4 regions of the Pseudomonas chaetocerotis genome follow, and region 1 is predicted to be linked to each of the others. Evidence: riboswitches for the same ligand, from Rfam matches in the RefSeq annotation. Region 1 holds a riboswitch; each other region holds the start of a gene.
What was found. Region 1 has a riboswitch for cobalamin ahead of cobW (cobalamin biosynthesis protein CobW). Riboswitches for the same ligand answer to the same signal wherever they lie in the genome.
Positions count from the first base shown of each region.

Region 2: linked by a shared signal. The riboswitch ahead of H3221_RS07285 (energy-coupling factor ABC transporter permease) and the one ahead of cobW (cobalamin biosynthesis protein CobW) in region 1 are both predicted to bind cobalamin.
Region 3: linked by a shared signal. The riboswitch ahead of cobO (cob(I)yrinic acid a,c-diamide adenosyltransferase) and the one ahead of cobW (cobalamin biosynthesis protein CobW) in region 1 are both predicted to bind cobalamin.
Region 4: linked by a shared signal. The riboswitch ahead of H3221_RS07915 (TonB-dependent receptor domain-containing protein) and the one ahead of cobW (cobalamin biosynthesis protein CobW) in region 1 are both predicted to bind cobalamin.

Region 1 covers NZ_JACFYX020000002.1:171,284-176,327, reverse strand. Annotated here, with positions in the region: gene cobM (precorrin-4 C(11)-methyltransferase) at 1-98, opposite strand, end outside; gene H3221_RS04775 (cobalamin biosynthesis protein) at 95-535, opposite strand; cobalamin riboswitch at 622-816, shown strand; gene cobW (cobalamin biosynthesis protein CobW) at 912-1,961, shown strand; gene cobN (cobaltochelatase subunit CobN) at 2,053-5,044, shown strand, end outside.
Region 2 covers NZ_JACFYX020000003.1:213,438-218,481, reverse strand. Annotated here, with positions in the region: gene H3221_RS07290 (acyl-CoA dehydrogenase family protein) at 1-717, shown strand, start outside; cobalamin riboswitch at 770-972, shown strand; gene H3221_RS07285 (energy-coupling factor ABC transporter permease) at 1,026-1,706, shown strand; gene H3221_RS07280 (hypothetical protein) at 1,851-2,579, opposite strand; gene amn (AMP nucleosidase) at 2,647-4,179, shown strand; gene H3221_RS07270 (threonine dehydratase) at 4,181-5,044, opposite strand, start outside.
Region 3 covers NZ_JACFYX020000004.1:329,311-334,354, forward strand. Annotated here, with positions in the region: gene bluB (5,6-dimethylbenzimidazole synthase) at 1-324, opposite strand, end outside; gene H3221_RS09765 (cobyrinate a,c-diamide synthase) at 315-1,607, opposite strand; gene cobO (cob(I)yrinic acid a,c-diamide adenosyltransferase) at 1,607-2,218, opposite strand; cobalamin riboswitch at 2,404-2,613, opposite strand; gene H3221_RS09775 (hypothetical protein) at 2,647-2,967, opposite strand; gene H3221_RS09780 (C40 family peptidase) at 2,974-3,498, opposite strand; gene H3221_RS09785 (C40 family peptidase) at 3,583-4,203, opposite strand; gene H3221_RS09790 (molybdopterin molybdotransferase MoeA) at 4,352-5,044, opposite strand, start outside.
Region 4 covers NZ_JACFYX020000003.1:352,472-357,515, forward strand. Annotated here, with positions in the region: gene H3221_RS07905 (acetyl-CoA carboxylase family protein) at 1-677, shown strand, start outside; gene dxs (1-deoxy-D-xylulose-5-phosphate synthase) at 782-2,671, shown strand; cobalamin riboswitch at 2,750-2,942, shown strand; gene H3221_RS07915 (TonB-dependent receptor domain-containing protein) at 3,030-4,877, shown strand; gene H3221_RS07920 (cobalamin-binding protein) at 4,943-5,044, opposite strand, start outside.

The DNA of each region.
Region 1 (5,044 bases):
GCATACAGAATGACCGGGCACGAGCGGATCAGGCGCTGGCCCTTGACGGTGATCAGTTCGGGATCGCCGGGGCCGGCGCCGATGAAATAGACGGTCATGCTACGGGTGCTCTATCGAAGGTGGCCAACGCACAGGTGGCGTTGGCCGTGCGGGTTTTCTCGCCCAGTAGTTGAGCTGCCGTGCCCTGTCGCCTTGCCAGCGCCAGAGCGCAGGGTTCCGCTACAGCGGGGCTGCCCGTTACGGATCGGATCAGGGGACTGCCGGCTTTCTCCGGCTGGTGGGGCGTAAGCGCTTCGGCGGTGAAGAATGTCAGCTCCAGATTCAGGTGCGTGGCCAGTTCATGCAGCCCCGGTTCGTCGCACTTGTGGGCGATGCTGGCCAATCCAGCGAGGTTATCCACAGTCAGCCCATGCTGTGCCAGGCTGTGGATGAGCAGGGCGAGCAGGTCTTGCCGGGGGCAATCGCGCCTGCAGCCAAGCCCGGCTACCACCATGGGCGAGGCGTCAGGGCCGGGGTTCGAGGGGCTTGGCATCATCAAGGGAGCTCATGCTGTGCAGCGGCGTAGCTCACCATGGCGCATTCCAACGGTCAACCGCGATTGACCGGCCGCCAAGGCCTGCGTAGCCTTCTCGCTTTCGAGGTTCTTCCCGGCACGGCGTCGGGGAGCTAAGAGGGAACAGGGTCTATGCCCTGGCTGCCCCCGCAACTGTGAACGGTCTCAAACCCTTCGAGATACCACTGCCTCTGGCGGGAAGGTGAAGGGCGCGCAACGCGCAGACCGTGAGCCAGGAGACCTGCCTCGATTGACCAGCCAACTGCTCGGACGGGGTGATCCGACGCGGCCAGCGCGCCCTTGCGTGCCCGCCTGCGCGTACCCGTCCGCCGAACTTACCGACGCCACGGGGCCATCCATGAAAACCCTCGCCAAACTGCCTGTCACCATCGTCACCGGTTTTCTCGGTGCCGGCAAAACCACCCTGCTGCGTCACCTGTTGGCCAATGCCGGCGGCCGCCGTATCGCGGTGATCGTCAACGAGTTCGGCGAGCTGGGCATCGATGGCGAGATCCTCAGGCAGTGCTCCATCGGCTGCAGCGAGGAGGAGGCCAACTGCCGTGTCTTCGAGTTGGCCAACGGCTGCCTGTGCTGCACGGTGCAGGAAGAGTTCTTCCCGGTGATGCGCGAGCTGGTGGCGCGCCGTGGCGACCTCGACCATATCCTTATCGAGACCAGTGGCCTGGCGCTGCCCAAGCCTTTGGTGCAAGCCTTCAACTGGCCGGAAATCCGCAACGCCTGCACGGTCGATGCGGTGATCACCGTGGTCGACAGCCCTGCTGTGGCCGCTGGCACCTTCGCCGCCTTCCCCGATCAGGTGGACGAGCAGCGCAAGCTCGATCCCAATCTGGATCACGAATCGCCGTTGCACGAGCTGTTCGCCGACCAACTGGCCAGCGCCGACCTGGTGATCCTCAACAAGGCCGATCTGCTCGACGCCGAGGCGCTGGCTGCGGTGCGCGCCGAGGTTGCCGAGGAGCTGCCGCCGGCGGTCAAGGTGATCGAGGCGCACGGCGGCGAGCTGCCGCTGGACGTGCTGCTGGGTCTGAACAGCGAAACCGAGCTGCATATCGACAGTCGCCGCACCCATCATGACGATGAAGACGAGGACCACGATCACGAGGAATTCGACTCGTTCCACGTGGAACTACCGGAAGCCGAGGAGGCGCGCCTACTTGCCGCGTTGAAGGATGCGGTGGCCAAGTACGGCATCCTGCGCGTAAAGGGGTTCGCGGCCATTCCTGGCAAACCGATGCGTCTGCTGGTGCAAGGTGTTGGCCAGCGCTTCGATCGTCATTTCGACCGCGCCTGGCAGGCCGACGAGCCGCGAGTGAGTCGTCTGGTGGTGATCGGCCAGCAGCTCGACCGCCTGGCTATCGAGGCCGAGCTGCAAGCAGCGCTGGCCTGAGTGATTGTGCGAGGGGCTTTAGCCGCGATTCGGTTCGCGGATAGTCGCTGCTAAAGCCCCTCCCACGATTCGCGCCTGCCACGGAACGAATATGCATCTTCTACGCACCCAGCCCGGCGCTCAATTGCCGGCCGACAGCATCGCCGATCTTGGCCAGACGCCTGCCGAGCTGGTAATCCTGTGCACGGGTGATTCGCATCTCTCCCTGCTGGCCGAAGCCGCCCGGCAACTGCCGGACGACTACCCCAGCCTGCGCCTGGCCAGCCCGGCGCAGCTGAGCAACAACGCCTCGGTGGACTACTACGTCGAGCAGGTGCTGCAGCACGCCAGGGTCATCCTGATCTCGGTGCATGGCGGGGTCAGCTACTGGCGCTATGGCGTCGAGCGCCTGGTGGAACTGGGGGCGCGTGGCGCCAAGGTGATCATGGTGCCCGGCGACGACAAGCCGGACCCGGAGCTGAATGCACTCGGCAACGTCGGGGAAGAAGACAGCCAGCGTCTCTGGCAGTACCTGCGCCAGGGCGGGCTGGATAACGCCCGCCAGTTGTTCCGCTGCATCGGCAGCCGCTGGCTGGGCCGAGCTGACAGCTGGCAGGAGCCGCAGCCGCTGCCGCGTGTTGGTCTCTATCACCCGCAGCACAGCCCCGCTCAGTTGGCTGACTGGCACGCGCAATGGCAACCCGACGCACCGTTGGTGGCGCTGCTGTTCTACCGTAACCATGTGCAGTCAGCGAACACCGCCTTCGTCGATGCCTTCTGCGAGCACCTCGTCGCTCAGGGACTCAACCCGCTGCCAATCGCCGTGGCCAGCCTCAAGGAGTCGGCCTGCCTGGATCAGGTACAGGCCTGGCTGGACGAGATGAGCGCTGCGCTGATCATCAACACCACCGGCTTCGCTCTATCCAACCCCGAGGCGCCGCAGGCACGGGTGTTCCGTCGCGATATCCCGGTGCTGCAGGCCATCTGCTCGCTGGACAACCAGGCGCAATGGCAGGCCAGCGCCCAGGGCCTGGGCTCGCGCGACCTGGCCATGCACGTGGTGCTGCCCGAGCTGGATGGCCGGCTGATCGGCACCGCCATCAGCTTCAAGGGCCTGGCCTGGCACAGTGAGCGTAGCCAGAGTGACGTGGTGTGCTACCAGGCACACGAGTCGGGTATGGCTTTCATCGCCGAACTGGCTAACAACTGGTGTCAGTTGGCGCTAAAAGCTAACGATCAGAAGCGAGTTGGTCTGATCCTGGCCAACTACCCGACCCGCGATGGCCGCATTGGCAACGGCGTGGGTCTGGATACGCCCGCTGCCGCGCTGAACATCCTCCGCGCGCTTCAGGCACAGGGCTATCCGGTGGATAACTTGCCGGGTAGTGGTACCGAACTTGTCCACAGCCTGCTCGGCGGCGTCACCAACGAACTCGATGACCTGGATTCGCGGCCCTGCGCGCAAAGCCTGGCGCTGGACGACTACCTGAGGTTTTTCCACAGACTGCCTGAGCAGAATCAGCAGGCAGTACGCGAGCGCTGGGGCGAGCCGCAGGCCGACCCGATGTTCCGCAGCGGACGGATGATGGTCGCCGGCCTGCGCTTCGGCCTGACCTTCGTCGGTATCCAGCCGGCGCGCGGCTATCAGCTCGACCCGGCGGCGGTCTATCACGACCCCGATCTGGTGCCGCCGCATGGTTACATCGCCTTCTACGCCTGGCTGCGTAAGGCGTTCGCCGCCGATGCGCTGATCCACGTCGGCAAGCATGGCAACCTGGAGTGGCTGCCGGGCAAGAGCGTCGGCCTGTCCGAGAACTGCTGGCCGCAGGCGCTGATCGGCCCGCTGCCCAACGTCTATCCCTTTATCGTCAACGACCCGGGCGAGGGCGCGCAGGCCAAGCGCCGCACTCAGGCGGTGATCATCGACCACCTGATGCCGCCGCTGACCCGTGCCGAGAGTTACGGCCCGCTGCGCGATCTGGAGCGTCTGGCGGACGAGTATTACGACGCCAGCCAGCTCGACCAGCGCCGCGCGGTGGAGCTGCGTGGCGAGATCCTGACCAAGGTGCGCGAGGCCAGCCTCGACCGCGAGCTGGGCCTGCAACTCAACGATGACGGCGACAGCTGGCTGCCACAGCTCGACGCTTACCTGTGCGACCTCAAGGAATCGCAGATACGCGACGGCCTGCATGTGTTCGGCGAGTCGCCTTCTGGCCAGTTACGCCGTGACACCCTGCTGGCGCTGCTACGCATCCCCCGTGGCGATGGCCAGGGCGCCAATGCCAGCTTGCTGCGCGCGCTGGCGCGTGGCCTGGAGCTGGGCCTCGACCCGCTGGATTGCGACATGGGCCTGCCCTGGGAGGGACTGCGTCCACAGACATTGCAGTCTGTGGATAACAGCCTGTGGCGCAGCGTCGGCGACACCCGCGAGCGCCTGGAGCTGCTGGCGCTGAGGTTGATCGAGCAGCGCCTGGCCGGCGAGTGCATTGGAGATTTCGGCGCCGAGGTGGCGCTGATCCTCGACGGGCTGACCGAGCATATCGCGCCTTTGCTGGATGCCTGCGGCGATGCCGAAATGGGTGGCCTGCTCGCCGCGCTGGCAGGGCGTTTCGTGCCCGCCGGGCCGAGCGGCGCACCGAGCCGTGGGCGCGTCGACGTGCTGCCTACCGGGCGCAACTTCTTCACCGTCGACGTGCGCCACCTGCCCACGCCCACCGCCTGGCGCCTCGGCGTGCAGGCGGCTGACCGCCTGCTGGAGCGCCATCTGCAGGACGAAGGCGACCACCTGCGCCAGCTCGGCCTGTCGGTGTGGGGCACGGCGACCATGCGTACCGGCGGCGACGATATCGCCCAGGCGCTGGCACTGATGGGCGTGCGCCCGGTGTGGCAGCCAGGCAGCCAGCGCGTCGAACGCTTCGAGGTCTTGCCGCTGGAGCAACTCGGTCGGCCCCGGGTGGACGTTACCCTGCGCGTCTCTGGCTTCTTCCGCGATGCCTTCAGCAACCTGATTCGCCTGTTCGACGACGCCGTGCAAGCGGTGATCGACCTGGATGAACCGGAAGACATGAATCCACTGTCGGCACGGGTCTGGCGCGAGTCGCTGG
Region 2 (5,044 bases), on a different contig from region 1:
AGCAGCCTGATGCGCCAGGCGTTGACCCAGGCCGCGCACCACTGCGCGCATCGCCAGGTGGGTGGCAAGCTGCTCGCCGACCAGCCGTTGATGCAGAACGTGCTCGCCGACCTGGCGCTGGAGAGCGAAGCCGCGCTGGCGCTGTGCATGCGCATGGGCCGCGCGCTCGACCATCAGCATGATGAGCAGGAAGACAAGTTTGCCCGTCTGGTTACTGCCGTGGGCAAGTACTGGATCTGCAAGCGCGCGCCGGAAATGATCTACGAGGCCAGCGAATGCATGGGCGGCGCTGGCTACGTCGAGGAAACCATCATGCCGCGCCTGTATCGTGAAGCGCCGGTCAACTCGATCTGGGAAGGCTCGGGCAACGTGCAGTGCCTGGACGTGCTGCGTGCCATGTCCAAGGAGCCCGGCGTGCTCGACGCGCTGTTCGCCGAGCTGGGTGATGGCCACGGCGATGTTCGCCTGAAGGCGCATATCCAGCGGCTGAAGGCCGATTTTTCCGATACCTCCGACATCCATTACCGCGCCCGCCAGCTTACCGAAGACATGGCCGTGGCGTTGCAGGCCAAGCTGCTGCTGGAGGCAGGCAATGCCAATGTGTCCGACGCTTTCATCGCCAGCCGCCTGGAAGGTCGCGGCCGCGTCTATGGCACGCTGCCGCGCGGTGTTGACGTCGAGGCGCTGCTGGCGCGCAGCACGCCCCATCTGCCCTGAGCGAGTGCCGAGGGCGGATTGCCTGGCGCGCTGTTTTTTAGCCGGGCAGGCGAGTAATCTTGCGGCCGATGGTTCTGCGTGCACGCCTGTGGCGCGGATGAAAAGGGAACAGGGTGCGGCGAATCTCGCCAATGCCCTGGCTGCCCCCGCAACTGTAAGCGGCGAACGATGCCCTGATGCCACTGACTTCGGTCGGGAAGGCGGGCGGAGTGCCAAGCCGTGAGCCAGGAGACCTGCCATCGACAACGGGCGTTTCGCCCACTCCCTCATCCGAATCGTCGCGCGGTGGGCGCGGCAAAGGAACTCGCATGCATATCGAACCGGACGTCGTCGAAGGCGCCAAGATCCTGCTTAGCTACGCAACGGCCGTCACTGCCTTCGGCCTGACCGCCAAACTCGCCCAGGACAGCGTACGCAACAACGGCGGTGTCGCTGCCCTGGCGCTCCGCAGCCTGCTGACCACCGCCCTGGTGTTCTGCTTTTTCGAAGTGTTCCCGCATCATGCGGTGGGCGTTTCCGAGGTGCATCTGATCCTCGGTTCGACCCTGCTCCTGCTGTTTGGTGCCGGTGCCGCGGGCATTGGCCTGGCGGCAGGTCTGCTGCTGCAAGGACTGCTGTTCGCTCAGTTCGACCTGCCGCAGTACGGCATGAATGTCACCACGCTGTTGATCCCGCTGTGGGGCATCAGCCTGCTGGCCAAGCGCATCGTCGCGCCGGGCACCGCCTACATCGATCTTTCCTACAAGCAGGCGCTGGCGCTTTCGACCGCTTATCAGGGCGGCATCGTCGCCTGGGTGGCGTTCTGGGCCTTTTACGGCCACGGTTTCTCCAGCGAAAACCTGGCGGCCGTGGGCAGCTTCGGCCTGGCCTACATGAGCGTGATCCTGATCGAGCCGCTGATCGACCTGGGCGTGCTGGCCGGTGCCAAGGCGCTGTCGCGTTTCAGTCAGGGGCCGCTGTTCAACGTGCGTCTGCACCAGCCAGCCTGACCTCGTCGCGCTGACGGTCATGCGCCAAGAAGCGTTCTGGATGATGAAAGCCTGTGCTGCATGCCTGCCCTCATCCGGCGCTTCGCGCCACCTTTTCCAAAGGGAGAGGAGCATGAAGGAAGGCGTCGCTGCGCGACTGTTACGCTAACGGCGGCGCTGCCAGATGATCTTGCCGGTATTGCTTTCGGTGACCAGGTACGGGTCGCTGAAGCGGTAGTAGGCGGCGGGTTGATAGTCGGCGGTGCCTGTCAGGCGCACCATCAGCATGCCGTCCTGGCTGCGCCAGTGGCCGCTGTACTGCACCTCGCCAGGGCTGTCGTAGTTCCAGTCGTTGCCGCCGCCGACCGAGCGAGCCCACTGCGTGACGCTGCCATCGGCGTTCAATTGCAGGGTCATCAGGGTGTTGAACGAGGCGAAGTTGGTGCCGCCGCTGTTGATGATCTTCTCGTGTACCCAGGTGCCAACAAGCGCCGGCTCCTGAGCGCCGGCAGTGGACGGCGTCGCCGCTATGGCTACCGCTTCACGCTGAAAGAGAGCCTGGCGCTCTAACACTTCGCCGTTGCGTGGATCGCGCGCGGCGATGCTGGTATTGAGCATGGCATTGGCATAGGTGGCGTTCATGTTGGCCAGTAGCAGTCCGGTCTGTGGGTCGCTGATTTCGGCACGCAGCAGCTTGCCGTCGTAGTGGCCTTTGACGATCAGGCGCAGGCGCTGGCTTTCCACATACTCGCCTTCCACCACGGAGTCGCTCTGGCGCAGGATCAGCTCGCTCGGCTGGCCGTCGAGGGTTGCTCGGTAATGACCGTCGAGTTCACCGGCCTGAATGCTTGAGCATGAGACCATGGCTAACAGCAGAACGATTGCACGGGGCATGATGGTGATCTCTGACGAGTTGATCCAAGCCTAGTCGCTAGCAGTGATGCGCGAGGGCTGTCGCGCTATGTTTTCGTCACCGTATGCAGGCAAGATAGGGGCGTACGTTCAGTCAGGAAGATGCACTGTGAAAGCCTGCTCAGATGATTTCATCATTGCCCACACCCCCGAAGAGGCGGTCGACCGTCTTGCCGCCCTGCACCAGGAAGCCACCGGTGCGTTGAGCCAGGCGCTCAAGCGTTACCTCAAGGAGCGCATCCGCCCCGATGCCAGCGAGCACTGCCTGTTCCGTTATCCCGAATTGCGCCTGACCTACCTGTGCCAGGGCGAGGTGCCGACCACCGTGCGCGCCTACGCCAAGGTGCAGGTGCCGGGCACCTACGCCATCACCGTGACCCAGCCGGCGGCCTTCCGCAAATACTTGCTGGAGCAGTTGAGCCCGCTGATGAACGACTTCACCCTGCGTGTGGAAGTCGGCCGCAGCCAGCAGAACATTCCCTACCCGTACGTGGTCGAGGGTGGCGATGAGCTGGCTGGCAGTGGCGTAACCGCCGCCGAGTTGGCGCGCGTATTCCCCAGCACCGACCTGTCCGCTGCCACCGACGGCACCGCCGATGGCCTGTACGACTGGGAGAACATCGATCCGCTGCCGCTGGCGCTGTTCGACGCGGCGCGCACCGACTTCTCCCTCAAGCGCATCCAGCACTACACCGGCAGCGACTGGCGCCATGTGCAGCCGTGGATCCTGCTGACCAATTATCACCGCTACGTCGATCAGTTCATTCGCCACGGCCTGGACATGCTGGTGGGCGACTCGCGTTTCACCCGCATGGTGTTGCCGGGCAACGTGGTGATCGAGCGCGGCATGGCCGAAGGTGAGATGCAGGCGATCATCGAAAACGTGGTCTGGCACCGCTACCAGATGCCGGCCTACCACCTGCAGGCTGAGGATGGCCACGGCATCACCCTGGTCAACATTGGCGTCGGTCCGTCCAATGCCAAGAACATCACCGACCACCTGGCCGTGCTGCGCCCGCATTGCTGGCTGATGATCGGCCACTGCGGCGGCCTGCGCCAATCGCAGACCATCGGCGACTACGTGCTGGCCCACGCCTACATGCGCCGCGACGGCATTCTCGACCGCGTACTGCCGCCGCATATCCCGCTGCCGGCATTGGCCGAGGTACAGCAGGCGCTGCAGGAAGCCGCCAAACTGGTGACCGGCGAGCAGGGCGACGAGCTGAAGAAGCGCTTGCGCACCGGCACCGTGCTGACCTACGACGATCGCAACTGGGAGCTGCGCTGGGCCCAGGAGCGGCCGTTGATCAACCTGTCGCGCGCCGTGGCGGTGGACATGGAAAGCGGCACCATCGCCGCGCAAGGCTATCGCCTGCGGGTGCCCTATGGCACGCTGCTGTGCGTGTCGGACAAACCCCTGCACAGCGAGATCAAGCTGCCCGGCGCGGCTGGCGCCTTCTACGAGCGCGCCGTGACCCAGCACCTGCATATCGGTATCGCGGCGCTGGAGCTGATGCGCAGCCAGCTCAACTCGCTGCACTCACGCAAGCTGCGCAGTTTCGACGAGCCTCCGTTCCGCTGAGTCAGGCCGCGACCGGCGCCTCGTCACGCAGCAGTTCGGCCAGCGCGGCGCGGTCTATGTTGGCGCCGCTGAGCACCACGGCCACGCGCTGACCGGCATTGAGCTCGCGCTCTTGCATCAGCGCGGCCAACGCCGCAGCACCGGCACCCTCAGCGAGGTTGTGGGTGTCCTCGTGGTAGGTGCGGATGGCTGTGCGGATTTCCTCATCGCCGACCCGCACGATGCGCGCGGCGCCAGCGCGTATCATGTCCAGCGCCAGTTGCTGCGGCTGACGGCAGGCCATGCCGTCGGCCAGGGTGTCGGCGCGGTCGGTCTGCACCAGGCGGCCCTGCTCGAAGCTCTGCGCATAGGCGTCGGCGCCGCTGGCGACCACGCCGACGATCTCGGTGTCGAGGCCAAGCAGGTCGCGGGTGCGGATCATCCCGCAGATGCCCGAGCCGAGGCCGATGGGCACGTAAACCCGGCGCAGGTCCGGCACCGCCTCCAGCAGTTCCAGTGAGTAGGTTGCCACGCCACGCACCAGGTCCTCGTGCAGTGACGGGACCCAATGCAGGCCGTCGCGTTCGGCCAGGCGCGCGGCCTCGGCGCGCGCTTCGTCGAAGTCGCGACCATGCTCGATCACCTCGGCGCCGAGGGCGCGCATTGCCGCATTCTTCTCGCGGGCGTTGCCGTGCGGCACCAGGATGCGGATCGCCAGTCCCGCCGCGCGCGCAGCCAGCGCCAGGCTCTGGCCGTGGTTGCCACGGGTGGCTGTGACCAGCCCGCGCACCTGCGGTTCGCGGCGCAACAGGGCGTCGATATAGACCAGCCCGCCGCGCACCTTGAAGGCGGCGGTCGGCGCGTGGTTCTCGTGCTTGACCCAGAC
Region 3 (5,044 bases), on a different contig from region 1:
TAGCTCGGCGCAGTCGCGAATACCCTCGACCTTGAGCCGCATGAACTCGTCACTGCGCTCGCCCAGGGCCTCGGCAGTGCGCACCCGCTCGGCCTCCACCAGCGCATGAATGGACTCACGCAGTTGCGAATCACGGATGCGCACGAAACGCCAGGGCTGCATCAGGCCGACGCTGGGCGCGTGGTGCGCCGCTTCGAGCAACCGCGCCAACACCTCGGCCGGTACCTCGCCGCCGCTGAAGTGGCGCATATCACGGCGCTCGGCAATGGCGCGATACACCGCCGCGCGCTCCTCATGGCTGAACGCATGCTCGCTCATGGACATAGCAGCGCGGCGGCCGCCTCCGGGTTGGACGGCAGGTAGAAGTGGATATAGCTGGCCGTGAGCCGTCCCAGGCGATACACCGCCTCAGCCACCGGCTTGCCGTTCGGGCAGCGGCCGAGCGCCAGGGGCGGCAATGGGCTTTCCAGCCGCGAGTGATGGTAGCTGTGGCCACGCAGATCGCCTTCAGGCAGCGTCACCTGCTGCAAGGCCAGGGCGGTCAGGCGCGGTTGCAAGGCCGCGCTGCCGCTGAGCAGGCCGAGCATGCGCCCACTGCCGCCCTGCTTGTCGCGCAGCTCATCGAGCAGATAGAGCATGCCGCCACATTCGGCGAGCAAGGGTTTGCCGGCCTGATGATGGGCACGGATCGACGCAGCCATGGACTGGTTGCCTTCCAGCTCGGCCAGGTATAGCTCCGGATATCCGCCCGGCAGATAAAGACTGTCCACCTCCGGTAGCTCACGATCAGCGAGCGGTGAGAAGTAATGCAGCTCAGCGCCGAGCGCCTGCAACAGATCGAGATTGGCCTGATAGAGAAAGGCGAACGCCGCATCGCGCGCAATGCCGATGCGTACGCCAGCCAACAGCGGCGCCAGTTCATCGACCTGCGGCGCGGCGAAGCTCACCGCAGGCGGCAGGTCGACGTTGGCACTGGCTGCCAGCGCATCGGCCGCGGCGTCCAGACGCGCGTCCAGATCAGCCAGCTCGGCCGCCTGCACCAGCCCCAGGTGGCGACTGGGCAGCTCCACAGCAGCGCTACGCGGCAACGCACCGAACCAGCAAATACTCGCTGGCAGCGCATCACGCAGAATCTCACCATGACGGCCGCTGGCAACGCGATTACCGAGCACGCCGGCAAAGGGCAAGTCTGGCTGGAAGGTGGCAAGCCCGTGGGCCAGGGCGCCGAAGGTCTGCGCCATGGCCGCACCGTCGATCACGCCCAGCACCGGCACGCCGAAATGGCGCGCCAGGTCGGCCGCCGAGGGCTTGCCGTCGAACAGGCCCATCACCCCTTCGATCAGGATCAGATCGGCCTCACCGGCGGCCTGCCAAAGCAGCCGGCGACTTTCCGCCTCGCCGACCATGGCCAGGTCGAGCTGATACACCGGCGCGCCACTGGCGCGGGCGTGGATCATCGGGTCGAGGAAGTCCGGGCCGCATTTGAACACGCGAACCCGGCGCCCCTGACGCGTATGCAGGCGCGCCAGCGCGGCGGTGACGGTGGTCTTGCCCTGACCGGAAGCTGGTGCAGCGATCAATAGTGCCGGACAGTGACGTGTGGTCATCAGAATTCGATGCCCTTCTGTGCTTTTACCCCGGACTTGAATGCGTGCTTGACCAGGCTCATGTCGGTGACGGTGTCAGCCGCCTCGATCATCCCAGGCAAGGCGCCGCGCCCGGTCACCACCACATGCTGCAACAGTGGCCGGGCTTCGATATCGGCCAGCACCGTGTCCAGTTCGAGGTAGCCATGCTTGAGGGCTATGTTCAGCTCGTCCAGCAGCACCAGGCCGACCGACTCATCACTGAGCAGGCGCTGGGCCACCGCCCAGGCTTGCTGAGCCTTGGCGATATCACGCTGGCGATCCTGGGTTTCCCAGGTGAAGCCTTCGCCCATCACGTGATAGCTGACTTCCTCGGGAAAACGGCGGAAGAAGGTTTCTTCACCGGTGCTGGCCGCACCCTTGATGAACTGCACCACGCCGACCTTGATGCCATGACCCAGGGCACGCGCGACCATGCCGAAGGCGCTGCTGCTCTTGCCCTTGCCATTGCCGCTGTGCACCAGCAGCAGGCCGTATTCATCCTGGGCCTGGGCGATCTTTTCGTCGATCAGGGCTTTCTTGCGTTGCATGCGCGCCTTGTGGCGGGCATCGCGGTCGGTCGATTCGCTCATGCGGTGATCCTGTCAGGCGCCCGTCCCACCGGTTTGATAGGCAGTGGAACGGCAACGAGGAAAACGACGCGGCAATGATCCGCACATCCTCGTTCAGGCGCTAATGGCTGGTCAGGCGAGCGGAAGACAAAAAACACGAACGCCCCGGAGAACCGAAGCGTTGGCCGGACAACGCCCTCCGCGATGCCGTGAAACTGCTACAGGCCGGTCTCCGGGCTTGTGAGTGAACCATGGGTTCTGCGTCGCGCCTTCCCGTGCACATACACAGTGGACTGAAGCGACGTTTGACTCACCTACCGTTGCGGGGGCAGCGCCGGCATTGGAACCGGCTTCCCTGTTTCACCCCTTGGCCGCCATTCACGGCAACGCGGGGCACCTGAAGCAAGGCGCGCAGGGTAGAGGCTGGCAGCCCTGCCCGTCAACGCCGCTCAATGCCTGGGCATGAACCCGGGCGGCTTGCGCGCCAACCAGTCGACGAACGTTCGCAAACGCTCGTCGCTCAGCAGCGCCTCGCGGCTGTTGTAGGTCAGCGCCAGCTCCTTTTCGCTGAAAAGCCGATGAATCTGGTTATGGCAGGCGCGGCAAACCCACAGCGTGGCGGTAATTCGTTCATGACGGGGATAGCGCTTCTGCACATACACCTTGTCGTGCAGCGCCTTGGGAATCAGGTGATGCCGGGTCAACGCGACTGGGCGTGCGCACAGCTCGCAGAACTCGGGCTGAGGCGGCAGGCGAATGGGATCGACCATGGCTGCTCAGGGATTACGCGCGAGCTCTGGCGTGATGACCCGCTTGGCATCGAGGTAGACACGCTGCCAGTAGACGTTGTCGAGGCTATCCAGACGCACCGTGCCGCCACTGGACGGCGCATGCACGAAACGCCCTTCGCCGACATAGATCCCGGCATGACTGACAGCGCGCCCGCCATTGGTGGCAAAGAACACCAGATCGCCGCTTTGCAGGGCGTCGCGGCGGACATCAGGTGTGCGCATGGCACTCAGCTCACGCGTCGAACGCGGCAAACTGATACCAGCGGCATCGCGATAAACGTAGCCGATCAGGCCGCTGCAGTCGAAACCGCCTTCCGGGGTGTTGCCACCGTAGCGATACGGCGTACCGACCAGGCCAAGGGCGCGGAACAACACGTCCTCAGCGCCGCCCTGATAGGAGGACGAGGAGACTGGAGGGGTGTAACCAGGCTGGGGAGAAGGCGCGCGACTGCTGCAGGCACTCAGCAGCAGAGCGAGAGCGATGAGGGCAACACGGGTCGTGGCGGGCATAAGCGAGGCGATCCTGAGCCTGAATGCGCTCTACTCTGCCGATTCACGACGAACGGCGCAACCCTGAGGGTACGCCGTGATACATCAGTTGTGACGCTTGGCTGCGACCTGTTCTTCCACCGGAGCCAACGCAAGGACGCGCTTGGCCTGCAGATAACTGCGGTTCCAGTAGCTGTCATCGAGACTGTCGATGCGCACACCACCGCTGCGACTGCTGCTGGAGTGGATGAACTGGTCATCCCCCAGATAGATGCCGGCGTGGCTGACGCGACCACGACCACGATCGTTGAACAGGATCAGATCACCCGGTTCGAGATCGGCACGCGCCACCTTCGGCGCATCGAGGTTGATCAGCTCACGCGTGGAGCGTGGCAGCTCCAGGCCGACTTCTTCGCGGAACAGGTAGCCGACGAAACCGCTGCAATCGAAACCGGATTGCACCGAGGTGCCGCCGTAGCGATAGCGCGTGCCGACCAGCGAACGCCCAAGCTCCAGCAGACTGTCTGCCAGCTGCGGCATTTCATAGGGTTTGTCATCGGTTAGCGCATTGATTTCATCGTCGGCAGGCTGAACCTGCTGAGACAGCGGACGAGCAACTGGCTCGCTCGCAATATCGCCAATCTGCGGCTGTGGCGAGTGGCCGGCGCAGGCAGCGAGCAAGACTGTGAGTGCAAGAGGCACGAGGGGTGCGAAGCGTTTTAGCATGGGCACGACCGTGGCGGTTGAATTTACAAGCCCGCGACTATGCCTTCTATAAGGTTCATTTGCAAATTCTATCGCTGGAAATGTGACCCAGTAGTTTCGTCGCGCCATCTAAAGCGCCCGACCGTTCGCACAGCCGGGCGATTCAGGGCTAGCCGAGAATCTCGCTCAAGGGAATGAAACGCAGCCTATCCCCTTCGGCCAGCGTGGTGCCCTCCATCACCTCAGCCAACCCTTCGGCCCAGGCGGCGCTGCGCAGCACGCCTGAACTCTGGTTGGCATAGGGCACCGCACGGCCATTCTCCAGACGCGCGCGCAGATACTCGCGGCGCATGCCTGGCTTACCCCAGGCAAAACCTGCCGGCACCACGAAGCCCAATGGCTCGACCCGTTGCACACCCAGACGACGCAACATGTACGGGCGCGCCAGCAGCCCGAAGGTGACCAGTGTCGAAGCCGGGTTGCCCGGCAAACCGATTACCGGGACGCCCTGATAGTGGCCGAACGTCAGCGGCTTACCCGGCTTGATCGCCAATTTCCACAGCGCCAGCTCGCCCGCCTCGCGCAGGGCCATGCCGAGAAAATCCGCCTCCCCAACCGAAACGCCACCGGTGGAGAGAATCAGATCGACCTCGCCCAGCGCACCCAGTGCTTCGCGGGTGCGCTGCAGATCATCAGGCAATATACCCGCATCGACCACGCTGCAGCCCAGCCGTTGCAACCAGGCAATCAGCAGACGCCGATTGCTGTTGTATATCTGCCCCGGGCCAAGCGCCTGCCCCGGCTCTACCAGCTCGTCGCCGGTGGATAGCACGGCAACGCACAGGCGCCGCCGCACCGCCAG
Region 4 (5,044 bases), on a different contig from region 1:
ACCGCAGCGTGCTGGAGCTGCGCCGTCAGTTCGCACCCGGCCTGATCACCGCGCTGATCCGCATCGAGGGCAAGCCCTTCGGCCTGATCGCCAATAACCCCGCACACCTGGGCGGTGCCATCGATGCGGTGGCCGGCGACAAGGCTGCACGCTTTTTGCAGCTGTGCGAGGCACACGATTTGCCCATCGTTTCACTGTGCGATACCCCCGGTTTCATGGTCGGCCCGGAGGCAGAGAAGCAGGCCACGGTGCGTCACGTCTCGCGTCTGTTCGTCACCGCCGCCAGCCTCACGGTGCCCTTCTTTACCCTGGTGCTGCGCAAGGGCTATGGCCTCGGTGCCCAGGCCATGGCTGCCGGCAGCTTCCATTCGCCGCTGTTCACCGCCGCCTGGCCCAGTGGCGAATTCGGCGCCATGGGCCTCGAAGGCGCGGTGCGCCTGGGCTTCGCCAAGGAGCTGGCGGCCCAATCGGACGACGTCGCACGCCAGGCGCTGTTCGACAAACTGGTGGCCAAGGCCTACGAAAACGGCAAGGCGCTGAACATGGCCAGTTATCTTGAGATCGACGCCGTGATCGACCCGGCTGACAGCCGCGCCTGGCTGTTGCGCGGGCTGGCAGCCACACCGCGCCAGGTGCGGCGCGAGCGTCGCAAGCGGCCGTTCGTCGATACCTGGTAGGGGCCCCGTGCGAGGAGGCTGGCTTGTCGCACGGGGCGTGAAGCTTGCAGCCACCTTTTTCGGGTAAACTGCCGCATCTTTTTACACCTATAACGATTCGCCTGATGCCGACCACTTTCCACGAGATCCCCCGCGAGCGCCCGCTGACGCCGCTGCTGGACAGCGCCAACACGCCGGACGAGCTGCGCCGCCTGGCCGAAGCGGACCTGGAAACCCTCGCCGACGAACTGCGCCAGTACCTGCTCTACAGCGTCGGCCAGAGCGGCGGGCACTTCGGTGCCGGCCTAGGCGTGATCGAACTGACCATCGCCCTGCACTATGTCTTCGACACCCCCGATGACCGCCTGGTGTGGGACGTCGGCCATCAGGCCTACCCACACAAGATTCTCACCGGCCGTCGCGAGCGCATGGGCACGCTGCGCCAGAAGGATGGCCTGGCCGCCTTCCCGCGCCGCAGCGAGAGCGAGTACGACACCTTCGGTGTCGGCCACTCCAGCACCAGCATCAGCGCCGCCCTGGGCATGGCCATCGCCGCCCGTCTGAAGGGCGAGAAGCGCAAGAGCGTGGCGGTGATCGGCGACGGCGCGCTGACCGCCGGCATGGCCTTCGAGGCGCTGAACCACGCCACCGACGTCGGCGCCAACATGCTGGTGATCCTCAACGACAACGACATGTCGATCTCCAAGAACGTCGGCGGCCTGTCCAACTACCTGGCCAAGATCATCTCCAGCCGCACCTACGCCAGCATGCGTGAAGGCAGCAAGAAGATCCTCTCGCGCCTGCCCGGTGCCTGGGAAATCGCGCGCAAGGTCGAGGAACACGCCAAGGGCATGCTGGTGCCCGGCACCCTGTTCGAGGAACTGGGCTGGAACTACGTCGGCCCCATCGACGGCCACGATTTGCCCACCCTGCTCGCCACCCTGCGTAACATGCGCGACCTCGACGGCCCGCAGTTCCTCCATGTGGTGACCAAGAAAGGCAAGGGTTTCGCCCCGGCCGAGGTCGACCCCATCGGCTACCACGCCATTACCAAGCTCGAACCCGTCACCCCCAGCGCGGCCCCCAAAAAGCCGGCTGGCCCGAAATACTCCAACGTGTTCGGCCAGTGGCTGTGCGACATGGCTGCGGCAGACAACCGTCTGGTCGGCATCACCCCGGCGATGAAGGAAGGTTCCGATCTGGTGGCCTTCAGCGAGCGCTTCCCCCAGCGCTACTTCGACGTGGCGATTGCCGAGCAGCACGCCGTGACCCTCGCGGCCGGCATGGCCTGTGAAGGCGCCAAGCCGGTGGTGGCGATCTATTCCACCTTCCTCCAGCGTGCCTATGACCAACTGATCCACGACGTTGCCGTGCAGCACCTCGACGTGCTGTTCGCCATCGACCGCGCCGGCTTGGTCGGCGAAGACGGTCCGACCCACGCCGGCAGCTTCGACCTGTCCTACCTGCGCTGCATTCCCGGCATGCTGGTGATGACTCCGAGCGACGAAAACGAGTTGCGCCGCATGCTCACCACCGGCCACCTGTTCGACGGCCCGGCCGCCGTGCGCTACCCGCGCGGCACCGGCCCCAACGCAGCGCTCGATGCAGGCCTGGAGCCGCTGGAAATCGGCAAGGCGGTCGTGCGCCGCTGGGGCAAGGGCGTCGCCCTGCTGGCCTTCGGCGTGCAACTGGCCGAAGCCCTGCGCGTGGGTGAAACGCTGGATGCCACTGTAGTCGACATGCGCTTCGTAAAACCCCTGGACGAAACCCTGCTACGCGAACTGGCAGGCAACCATGAGCTGCTGGTGACCCTCGAGGAAAACAGCATCATGGGCGGCGCCGGCAGCGCGGTCAGCGAATTCTTCGCTGCAGAAAATCGCCAGGTACCGGTGCTGCACCTGGGCCTGCCGGACTACTACGTCGAGCACGCCAAGCCCAGCCAGATGCTCGCCGAATGCGGTCTCGACGACGCGGGTATCGAACGCGCGGTACGCGAGCGCCTGAGCCTGCTCTAGGCCTGAGCATGAAGCCCGCTCATCGCTGAATGAGCGCGGCTTGCTTGTCATTCATACTCGCGCGCACTAAGGTGCGCGCCATTCATGTTCCGCCAGGGTGTGCTGCGCAAGCGGCGTTAAACGGGAAGTCGGTGCGATGCCGACGCTGCCCCCGCAACGGTAATCGACAGCAAGCGCTGAGCTTGCGCCGCGTCCAACAGCCACTGGGCCAGGCCTGGGAAGGCGGACGCGGGTCGAGAGCCCGGAGACCGGCCAAGGCGGTGCGACTGGTGTTGCGGAGGGCGACACGGTCAAGCGCTGCCCTGCCCGCGCTTGCGCCTGCCTTCCTCGAACGTCTGCCGACCGTTGAGGAAAAATAATGAAACTGTCTCGTCTGGCTCTGGCCATCAGCTTCATGCCTGCTGCCCTGCTGGCTGCCGAGCCGTATCTAAGCGAGCCTCTGGTTATCACTTCGGGCCGCCTGGCCGAGCCGCAAACGCAGGCCACAGCAGCAACCAGTGTATTTACTCGCCAGGATATCGAACGCCTGCAAGTCAGCAGCGTTGTCGAACTGCTGGAACGCGTGCCAGGCCTCAGCGTGGTCCGCACTGGCGGTGCCGGCAGCCAGACTGGCGTGTTCCTGCGTGGCACCAGCACGGCACAAACCCTGGTCCTGGTCGACGGTCAACGCATCGCGGCGGCCTCCAGCGGCACCAGCAGCCTGGAGTTTCTCGCTCCCGAACAGATCGAACGCATCGAAGTGGTCCGTGGCGCCCGTTCGGCACTCTACGGCTCCGACGCCATTGGCGGGGTGATTCAGATCTTCACTCGCCAGGGCGACGGCCCTGGCCTCAAGCCCTACGCGCGCCTGGCGGCTGGCAGCGACAGCACCTACCAGCGCAGCCTTGGCCTCTCCGGCGGTGACGAGCACACTCGCTTTCACCTCGGCGCCGCCCTGGACGAGACAGCCGGCATTGACGCGACCCGCGACGGTTTCGGCACCAATGGCGACGACGACGCCTACCGCAACCGCTCGCTCAGCCTGAATCTGTCGCACCACTTCAATGATGATCTACAGGCTGGCTTCAGCGCACTCGATCAGCGCGGACAGGTGGAATACGACGACGTCTTTACCGGCCTGCTTCCGACAACGGACTTTCAGGTCAGCAGCCTTTCCGGTTTCATCGATGGCCAGCTCAACGAGCGCTGGAACAGCCGTCTGGAAATAGGCCACAGCAAAGACCAGCGCGATAGCGGTGATGACTCGCCGGCAGCGCCAGACTATTCATTCTTTACCTACACCACCTATCGAGACGCTGTGAGCTGGGTAAATACCCTGACGCTCAGCGATAACCAGCAACTGCTGGTCGGTGCCGACTGGTACGAGGATCGCCTGCACAGCAGCGCGGCCTTCGCCGAGGACTCACGCTGGAACCGAGCGGCCTTCGTCCAGCATCGTTACACCGGCGAAACATTTTCTACCGAGCTGGGGCTTCGTCACGACGACAACCAGCAGTTCGGCAGCGAGAACACCTGGAACGCGGCATTGACCCTGCCCCTGAACAGCGCCAACGACCTGATCCTGTCCTATAGCGAAGGCTTCCGTGCGCCGACTTTCAATGACCTCTACGATCAGTGGTACGGCAACCCCGACCTGCAAGCCGAGCGCTCCGAAAGCTACGAGCTGCAATGGCGCAGCCGCTACAGCGACACAGGTTCATTGCAGGCGTCCTTGTATCGAACCGAAATCGAAGATGCCATCGTCCTGGACGAAAATTTCATTCCGCAGAACGTCCAGACTGCGCGGATCAATGGCTTCGAAGCGGCCGTGCAGCAGGAGCTGTTCGGCTGGCAGGCCAATCTCGCTCTGGCCTTGATCGACCCACGTGACCGCAACAGCGGCCATACCTTGCAGCGCCGGGCCAAACGCACGCTGAGCCTGGATGTCGACCGCCGCTTCGGCGATGTCTCACTCGGTGCTGGCTGGCGTGCGATCAGTGGTCGCTACGATGATGCCGAAAACCAGCGCGACATGAGCGGCTACGGCCTGCTCAGCCTACGCGCCGCCTGGCAGGCCAACGAGGAACTGGGCCTGAGCCTGAAGCTGGATAACCTGCTGGACAAGGATTACGCAGAAGCGACCTACAGCACACCCAATGGCCGTTTCGGCTACAACAGCGCCGGCCGCACTGCGCTCTTCGCCGTAACCTGGACGCCGCAACTCTGACCTCGGTGCGCACGGCGCCCCCTACGACCGCTGTAGGGGGCGCCGTGCGCACCAAGGGCTTCGGGCTACCGCGCCCCCGCCATCCGCTCACACAACTGCTCGATGGCCCCCAACATCTGCCGGCTAGGCCGTTCCAGGCCCTTGTCCGGTACCGCCCAGACCTGTCC